4 regions of the Haliea atlantica genome follow, and region 1 is predicted to be linked to each of the others. Evidence: predicted binding sites of a transcription regulator. Region 1 holds the regulator's gene; each other region holds the start of a gene.
The links. Region 1 encodes sigma-54, which starts transcription at its own class of promoters, with help from an activator protein. Its sites were predicted from a motif close to TGGCACANNNNTTGCNNT; they were not measured.

Region 1 (2,185 bases):
GTCCTGGCCAACGCGCGCGTCCGCCAGGTCTACCTCGGCGACCACTTCCGCCTGTAGCCGCGCGGGCACCTGCGCCAAGCGCCTTCCCGTCAAGCCCTGTTTTCGGCAGGCGCTAGCAAAAATCGCGCCAGGGTGTTGCAGCCCTTCGACACGGGGCGCTACACTGGCAGCTCCAGACAGCTGTCCAAGACGGTATCAGGACCCCTTCCGCTCGCGATGAAACAGTCCCTGCAACTCAAGCTAGGCCAACAGCTGACCATGACACCTCAGCTGCAGCAGGCCATTCGCCTGCTGCAGCTGAGCACCCTGGACCTGCAGCAGGAAATCCAGCAGGCCCTGGACAGCAACCCCTTGCTGGAGGTGGCCGAAGACGACTCCGGCGGGGATACCGAAGTCGACAACACGCAGCGACTGGAACGCGAAGCCCCCCAGCATACCGACGGCCCTCTGGAGAGCCTGGAAGGCACGGCGAGTGGTGGCAGCGGTGAAAATCGCGACGACTGGCAGACCAGCGGCGCCATGCCCGAGGAGCTGCCGGTGGATACCCAGTGGGAAGACCTGATTCCCACCGGCGCCCCTGCCGGCGCCGGCGGCGACGACAGCGACTTTGACCTCGATACCCGCAACAGCCAGTCGGAATCCCTGCAGGACCACCTGCGCTGGCAGCTTAACCTGACTCGCTTGTCCGACACTGACCGGGTCATCGCCCTGGCCCTGATCGACGCCACCGACAGCAACGGCCGCCTGCAGACCAGCGTGGAGGACATCCACGAGGCCTTTCGCGACGATCTCGAGATCGACCTCGAGGAGGTTGTGGCGGTTCTGCACTGCCTGCAGCAATTCGAGCCGGCTGGCGTGTGCACCCGCGACCTGCGGGAATGCCTGCTGGTCCAGCTGCAGCAGCTGCCCGCCAGTACCCCCTACCTCGAACAGGCCAGGCAGGTGATCAGCCGCTACCTCAACCAGCTCGGTAGCGGCGACTACAACCAGATCCTCCGCCGCATGCGGCTCAAGGAAGACCAGCTGCGGGCGGTCCTCGACCTGATCCGCACGCTGGACCCCAGCCCGGGCCAGCAGATCGGCGAGGACAGCACCGAATACATCATCCCCGATGTCTTTGTCAGCAAACGCAGTGGCCGCTGGGTCGTGGAGCTCAACCCCGACGTCGCCCCGCGCCTGCGCATCAATGACAGCTATGCCAGCCTGATCCGGCGCGCGGACAACAGTGCCGACAACAACTACCTGCGCGACAATCTGCAGGAGGCCCGCTGGTTCCTCAAGAGCCTGCAGAGCCGGAACGAAACCCTGATGAAGGTGGCCACACAGATTGTCGAGCGCCAGCGCGGCTTCCTCGAACACGGTGAAGAGGCAATGCAACCCCTGGTGCTGGCGGATATCGCCGAGGCCGTGGAGATGCACGAGTCGACCATCTCCCGGGTCACCAACCGCAAGTACATGCACACGCCGCGGGGCGTTTTTGAACTCAAGTATTTTTTCTCCAGTCACGTCGGCACGGCCAGCGGCGGCGAGGCCTCGTCAACCGCCATCCGTGCCTTTATCCGCAAGCTGGTTGCCGCGGAAAACCCGCGCAAGCCGCTGTCGGACAGCAAGTTGGCAAAGATGCTGGAGGAGCAGGGTATCCAGGTCGCCCGGCGCACCGTCGCCAAGTACCGGGAGATGCTGCAGATCCCCCCCTCCAATGAGCGCAAGCGATTGGTCTAGAATGCAAACTGTGCGGGTCTGTAAACCCGCCGATATTGGGCACCGCGCCCATTCAACGAGAAGGAGTCAGGTATGCAACTGAATATCAGCGGTCATCACGTCGAAGTGACCGATGCCCTGCGGGACTACGTGCAAAGTAAGTTCGAGCGCCTGCAACGGCATTTTGACCAGATCACCAATACCGAGGTCACACTGATCGTGGAAAAACTGGTTCAGAAAGCCGAAGCGACCATCCACGTCGCCGGTGCCGACATCTTTGCCGCCGCTGAATCCGAAGACATGTACGCCGCCATCGACGCCCTGGTCGACAAACTGGACCGCCAGCTGATTAAGCACAAGGAAAAGGCCCGCGGCCACTAGAAGACTCTCTCATGCAAATACTCGCCCAACTACTGACCCCGGAGCGCACCCTGTGTCGCGCCTCCGGGAGCAGCAAGAAGAAACTCTTCGAGACGCTGGCGGA
Region 2 (2,185 bases), on a different contig from region 1:
GTAGTGCACCCGCAAACCCGGGTACTGCCCATGATACGCCTCGATGTCCGCCCGGAAGGCGTGTGTCCGGCTGTTGAGGCTGCCGTGCAGGAAATGCACCTCTCTGCTCTGCTCCAGGGCGACCGGTAGCATGCTCATCAGCGGCGTAAGGCCGACACCCCCGCTAAGCATGACGATGGGCTTTCCGTTGTCACGCAGGGTGAAGTGGCCGCAAGGCGGTGTCAGGCGCAGGCTGTCGCCCTCTCGCAACTGGTCGTGCAGATAATTGGACACCAGGCCACCGGGCTCGCGCTTGATGCTCACACGCAGGAAAGGCTCACCGGGCCGGCTCGAGAGTGAATAGTTGCGACGCACGGTCTGCCCGTCGATACTCAGAATCAGCGTGGTGTACTGGCCAGGCGTGAACTCCGGCAGCGCGCCGCCGTCTGCCGGTACCAGGTGAAAAGAGGTGATTACCTCGCTTTCCCTGACCTTTTTTACCAGGCGGAACTCGCGCTCGCCGCGCCAGCCGCCTTTTTTGTGGGCATTTTCGCGGTAGACCGTTTCCTCCGCTTCGATCAGCAGATCGGCCAGTTGTTGGTAGGCCTCTCCCCAGGCCGCCAGTACTTCATCGCTGGCGGCCTCTCCGAGCACTTCGCGCACTGCGGCGAGCAGGCACTCGCCGACTATCGGGTAGTGCTGCGGCTGGATATTCAGTGAGGCGTGCTTGTGGACGATCAGGGCGACGGCGTCGCCCAGCGCTTCAAGCCGATCCAGGTTGCTCGCATAGGCGACTACGGCGTTGGCCAGGGCGCGACGTTGGCTGCCCTGGGCCTGGTGGGCCTGGTTGAAATAGGCGCGCACCTCGGGGTAGCGCTCGAACATCAGCGGATAGAACACTTCGGTAATCCGGTCGATGTTCTCCGCCACGGCAGGCAGGGTGGCGTCGATGATGCTGCGGGATGACTCTGAAAGCATGTGGACTCTCCTCGTTGTTTGGCATCAGTGTCTTTGCAGGAGCCGTGCCAGCTTTTTTTTGCATAAAACAGGCAAATAAAATACCTGTATTGTTATAATGACCACCGCATGCGTTGTGAGGTCGACAACAGGTTGTGATTATGACGTTGGAACAAGTGGGGCGAGTCGCCGCGGAAACCCGGTTGATTGGCGAAAGTGTTGCCATGCAGACCCTGCGCCAGGACCTGGCGCTGGTTGCCGACTCCGAATTGACCGTCCTGGTGGCGGGGGAAACCGGTACCGGCAAGGAACTGGTCGCACAGTCAGTGCATGAGCAGTCCTGTCGTGCAAGCGCCCCCTTCGTGCGGGTGAATTGCGCCGCCCTGTCGGAAGGCGTGTTGGAAAGTGAGCTGTTTGGTCACGAGCGCGGTGCCTTCACGGGGGCCAGCCAGCGCCGGGAAGGGCTGTTTCAACGGGCCCATGGTGGCACCCTGTTTCTGGACGAGGTGGGGGAGCTGACGCTCTCGGCGCAACCAAAATTGCTGCGTGCCCTGCAGTGTGGTGAAGTGCAGCGGGTGGGCAGTGACGCGGTGCACACGGTGAACGTGCGGGTGATCGCCGCGACCAACCGTGACCTCGAGCAGGAGGTTGCGGCCGGGCGGTTTCGCGAGGATCTCTACCACCGCCTGAGTGTCTATCCGCTGGTCGTGCCTCCACTCCGGGCCCGGGATGGGGACGTTATCCGCCTGGCGGAGCACTTCCTCCGCCGGCAGCGCTGTCGCTGTGGTGTGCGGGATCTGCGACTTGCGGACTGTGCCCGCCGGGCCCTGGAAGCTGCCTCCTGGCCGGGCAATGTGCGCGAGCTCGAGCATGTGATTGCGCGGGGTGTACTGCGAGCGAGTTTGCGTTGCCAGCGACGGGACGGTCTGGAAATCCTGGCGGGGGACTTGTTTGTGGCACCACCGTGTCGCGTCGATGGCCCGGATGACGGAGGTGCTGAGCTGTCATTTGCCGGCCTCAGTCTCCGCGAGGCGACGGACTCTTTCCAGGCTGGCCTGATTCGACAGACCCTGCGTCGCCACAAGGGGGTGCGCGCGGCCGCGGCCCGCGAGCTGGGCGTTGATCGCGGCAACTTCACCCGCCTGCTACAGCGGCTGCAGATATCGTGAGGCAGGGCATGCGACGCGCGGTAGGTCGTGCCCGGCATCTGCTGCGCGATGGCCTGGGTGTCGCCGCCGACACCACCACC
Region 3 (2,185 bases), on a different contig from region 1:
TCTTCCAGCGACATCACCAGGTCGCCATAACTGATCATCCGCGGCGCCACTGCAGTGGCACTGAAGCGCAGTCCAAAGGCTTCGGCCAGGGAGACTCCCAGTTGCTCGGCATGCCGCTGGTGCATCGCTGGCAGGAGCGACATCTGGCGCAAAACTCCCGCCTCGCGGGCGGCAAAATCAAAAACTCCGTAGTCACCGTGGTGACCCGGCGGCTCTTCAAACTGCTCGGCTACCGCGGACAGAGCGGCAAGTTCGCTGTCGGAGAGAACGCTCTCAGTCACAGTCCGTTCCCGCCCTACTGCAGCACAAAAGAGGTGAAATACACCTCGTCGATAGCACCAGACCCGCGCTCTGCGAGCTCCTGGTTGAGCGCCTGTCTGACCGCCTGCCGCAGCGCTTCCTTGCCCTCCACCGTGCGCAGCGCGGCAAAGTCCTGATCACTCAGCAGCATGATCAGGCGGTTGCGCAGTGCCGGCATGTTGTGTGCTGCCGCCTCGAGCACGCTTTCATCGTGAGCCATGAGCTGCATCTCGGTCTGCACATAGCGCATGGACCCCTGGTAGTCGAAATTGACCAGCAGCTGCTGCATGGCAAGATAGTGTGACTCCGGCGGTTCCTGCGCTTCGGCAACGGGAGCCTTGGCATCGGGCGCGTTCTGCGCGCTGTCCGCTTCATTCGCGACAAGGAACCACCAGGCCACGCCAGCGCCGCCGAGAACAACCAGGGCCAGCACAACCCACAAGAGCTTGCGTCCTTTGGGCGACGCTGCTCCGGCATTTTCGCCGCCACGCAGATTCAGGTCCTTGTCGTTTCCAGCCATATCGTCGATTCCCCATGGGTCAAGGCGCATTCAGACAGCAAAGCCGCCCGGCACAGAGGCTTTAGCAAGCCTCATGCCAGATCAAAAAAGGCTTTATTTTCAGCGAGATGAGCGCGGTGCGATGCGGTTTCGTCAGGATTTTGACGGACAGCTCAAGCGTAGTAATCGAGCAGCCGCGTTGCTGCCACCCGGGTTTCACCCATCGGCTCGGCCGCTTGCTCTGTGCTGCTCTCGAAGGGGATATTCGTGGCCAGCGCCGGCGCCGTGTCGGGGTCGCGACCACTCGATTGCCCCTGGTGGCCAACCTCCGCCTGTACCAGCTGCAGCCCATCCTGGGCCAGCAGGTCGCGCAAGCGAGGGAGAGAGGCTTCAATGGCATCTTTCGCCAACGGATTATCAGCAGTAAACACCACGCGCGCCTGGTCGCCCTCGGCATTGATGGTGACCTGCAGGCGACCCAGTTCAGCGGGATGCAACTGCAGTGTGGCTTCGTGCAGGCCACCACTGGCACGCGCGGCGGTTCGTACCTGCAGGACAATTTCCCCGGGGAACTCCTCGCTGCCGGGTTCCAGCCCCGCGTGAGGGTATCCCGCCGCAGCAGCTTTCGCGGTACTCGTGGTGAGCGGTGTCGCCTCCGCGAGGAGCGGCGCGGGCTGCGCCCCCGGCTCGGCTGCTGTGCCCTGCAGAGCTGCCAGACGAGACAGGTTATCCAGTGCCGAGAGCTCGGATGGCAGATCGGCACGTGGCAAGGCATGGCTAGCACGCACCGGGATATCCAGCTGCTCCGGCAGACGAGTGCCCTCGGACTCCAGCCCAGGGGGCTCGCCAGTAACGGCCGGCGACCGCGCCGCCGCAGTGGCTGCGCCCAGCTTGTTCCGTATCAGGGCCTGCTCCCCTGTCACGAGGCCCGCGGGCGGTAGTGCCGGTGAGGCGATGGGCAGTGCCTCCATGGGCGCCGGCAACCCGTCCCCCGCAAGCCCGCCCACGCGCGCGGACGACTGCTGAAGACGCCCGCGCGAGGCCTCACTCAGCACCTTGGCATCCGACTGGCCGGCCATAGGCTGCGGCGCCGCCAGCAGAGCCGCGCTCATCTCCAGCAGACTGTCCAGGTCACCGACTGCAGGTGTCTCGACCTCCGCGGTATCTGGAGCTACCGGGCCGGTGTGCGGGCTTTCCGGGACCTGCGTCACCGCCGGCATGTGCCCCGCGGTAGCAGGCGGCAATATTTGCCCCGTCGCAGGCAAGGCCTTGCCGGGAGGCGCGCTGGTGACGTCTCCTGCGGCTGGCGGGCCAGCGGGCAATACCGGCGAGTGGGCACGAGAGAGAAGCTCGGCAAAGGGCAGCTGCCCCGAAGCAGCTCCGGGG
Region 4 (2,185 bases), on a different contig from region 1:
GAACAGGGGCTGCATGTCCGCCGCCATGTCCTCGTGGTCGAGGCCGGCAATGCCCTGGATAGCCGAGGCATAGACAATGGGGAAATCCAGCTGCTCCTCGTTGGCGCCGAGGCGATCGAACAGATCGAAGACCTGGTCCACCACCCAGTCCGGGCGGGCGCCGGGGCGATCCACCTTGTTCACGACCACGATCGGGTTGAGGCCCTTCTCGAAGGCCTTGGCGGTGACAAAACGGGTCTGGGGCATGGGCCCGTCGACCGCATCCACCAGCAGCAACACCGAATCGACCATGGAGAGCACGCGCTCAACCTCGCCGCCGAAATCGGCGTGCCCGGGGGTGTCCACGATATTAATGCGGTAATCGCCCCAGTTGATGGCCGTATTCTTGGCCAGGATGGTGATCCCCCTCTCCCGTTCCTGGTCGTTGGAGTCCATAATGCGCTCTGCGCCTTCGGAACGCCGGTCAAGCGTACCGGACTGCTGCAGCAGACAGTCGACGAGGGTGGTTTTGCCGTGGTCGACGTGTGCGATGATGGCAATGTTGCGAAGCTTATCGATCAAGGGGAGATCCTCGGGCGGCGGCCCGCTGAAAAAAAGGTCGCGGATTATACCGCAGTGGCCGCGACAGTTGCAGGCATCAAGCGGCGGGATTTTTACCGCTGCGCCTGTACGCTCGTCACCGGTGCGTGCTGACACCGCTACGCCCCGATTTACGGCAGCGCTGTGCCCGCAAACCGCCCACCGCAGCACCAATATGAAACACCAGCGCACCAATAAAGTGCGCTGGCGCTACACAAGAAGCCGCTTGCGGCAGCAACCGCCAATCTCAGACGGCTCTGTCACGGCACCACTGAACACATGGCACAGCTCTTGCTTTTAGATCTGTGCCTGAACACACTGGCCACCACGGTATGCGCGCTCGCTGCCGCCACACCAGTGAAACGGATTGACGCCCGACATGGCGGCAATATTGACATCCCACGGAGGAAAGACCATGTCAGAGAACACTCTGAAACTGATCAAGGACAGCGAAGCCGGCTGGGTTGACCTGCGCTTCACTGACACCAAGGGCAAGGAGCAGCACGTCACCCTGCCCGCGGCGGCCATCGACGAAGAATTCTTCGAGGAAGGCCAGATGTTCGACGGCTCCTCGATTGCCGGCTGGAAAGGCATCAACGAATCCGACATGATCCTGATGCCGGACGACAGCACCGCGACCCTGGACCCCTTCACCGACGACACCACGGTCATCCTGCGTTGCGACATCGTCGAGCCCAGCACCATGCAGGGCTATGAGCGCGACCCGCGCTCCGTGGCCCGCCGCGCCCAGGAATACCTGCAGAGCACCGGCATTGGCGACACCGCCTTCTTCGGCCCCGAGCCCGAGTTCTTCGTCTTCGACGACATCAAGTGGCACGCCGACATCTCTGGCGCCGGCTACACCATCAGCTCCTCGGAAGCTGCCTGGTCCTCCAACCTGCACCAGGAAGGCGGCAACATCGGCCACCGTCCGCGGGTCAAGGGCGGCTACTTCCCGGTTCCGCCGGTCGACTCCCTGCACGACATCCGCGCCGCCATGTGCGCCGCGATGGAGCAGATGGGTCTGGGCGTGGAAGTGCATCACCACGAAGTGGGCACGGCCGGTCAGTGCGAAATCGGCGTCAAGTTCAACACGCTGGTGAGCAAGGCTGACGAGGTGCAGATTCTCAAGTACTGCGTGCACAACGTGGCCCACGCCTACGGCAAGACCGCGACCTTCATGCCCAAGCCCCTGGTGGGTGACAACGGTTCCGGCATGCACGTTCACATGTCCATTTCCAAGGACGGCGTGAACCTGTTCGCTGGCGACGGCTACTCCGGTCTGTCCGAGACTGCCCTGTACTACATCGGCGGTGTGATCAAGCACGCCCGCGCCCTGAACGCCTTTACCAACCCGGCCACCAACTCCTACAAGCGCCTGGTACCCGGCTTCGAAGCCCCGGTCATGCTGGCCTACTCGGCCCGCAACCGCTCCGCCTCGATCCGCATCCCCTATGTCGGCAGCCCCAAGGGCAAGCGCGTGGAAGTCCGCTTCCCCGACCCGGCCGCCAACCCCTACCTGGCCTTCTCAGCGCTGCTGATGGCAGGCCTGGACGGCATCCAGAACAAGATCCACCCCGGCGATGCCGCCGACAAGGACCTCTAC

Region 2: a site for sigma-54 is predicted at 990-1,007, ahead of hmpA (NO-inducible flavohemoprotein). Genes of this name have one in related genera too.
Region 3: a site for sigma-54 is predicted at 882-899, ahead of ACYVGS_RS13670 (flagellar basal body-associated FliL family protein). Genes of this name have one in related genera too.
Region 4: a site for sigma-54 is predicted at 860-877, ahead of glnA (glutamine synthetase family protein). Genes of this name have one in related genera too.

What each region holds. Positions count from the first base shown of each region.
Region 1 is NZ_BAAGXL010000003.1:939,644-941,828, forward strand. It holds gene lptB (LPS export ABC transporter ATP-binding protein) at 1-57, shown strand, start outside; gene ACYVGS_RS04420 (RNA polymerase factor sigma-54) at 217-1,722, shown strand; gene hpf (HPF/RaiA family ribosome-associated protein) at 1,795-2,082, shown strand; gene ptsN (PTS sugar transporter subunit IIA) at 2,094-2,185, shown strand, end outside.
Region 2 is NZ_BAAGXL010000022.1:122,628-124,812, reverse strand. It holds gene hmpA (NO-inducible flavohemoprotein) at 1-957, opposite strand, end outside; gene ACYVGS_RS14705 (sigma 54-interacting transcriptional regulator) at 1,098-2,105, shown strand; gene ACYVGS_RS14700 (HPP family protein) at 2,114-2,185, shown strand, end outside.
Region 3 is NZ_BAAGXL010000019.1:403,953-406,137, reverse strand. It holds gene ACYVGS_RS13675 (flagellar motor switch protein FliM) at 1-281, opposite strand, end outside; gene ACYVGS_RS13670 (flagellar basal body-associated FliL family protein) at 296-820, opposite strand; gene ACYVGS_RS13665 (flagellar hook-length control protein FliK) at 973-2,019, opposite strand.
Region 4 is NZ_BAAGXL010000019.1:116,407-118,591, reverse strand. It holds gene typA (GTP-binding protein TypA/BipA) at 1-561, opposite strand, end outside; gene glnA (glutamine synthetase family protein) at 995-2,185, shown strand, end outside.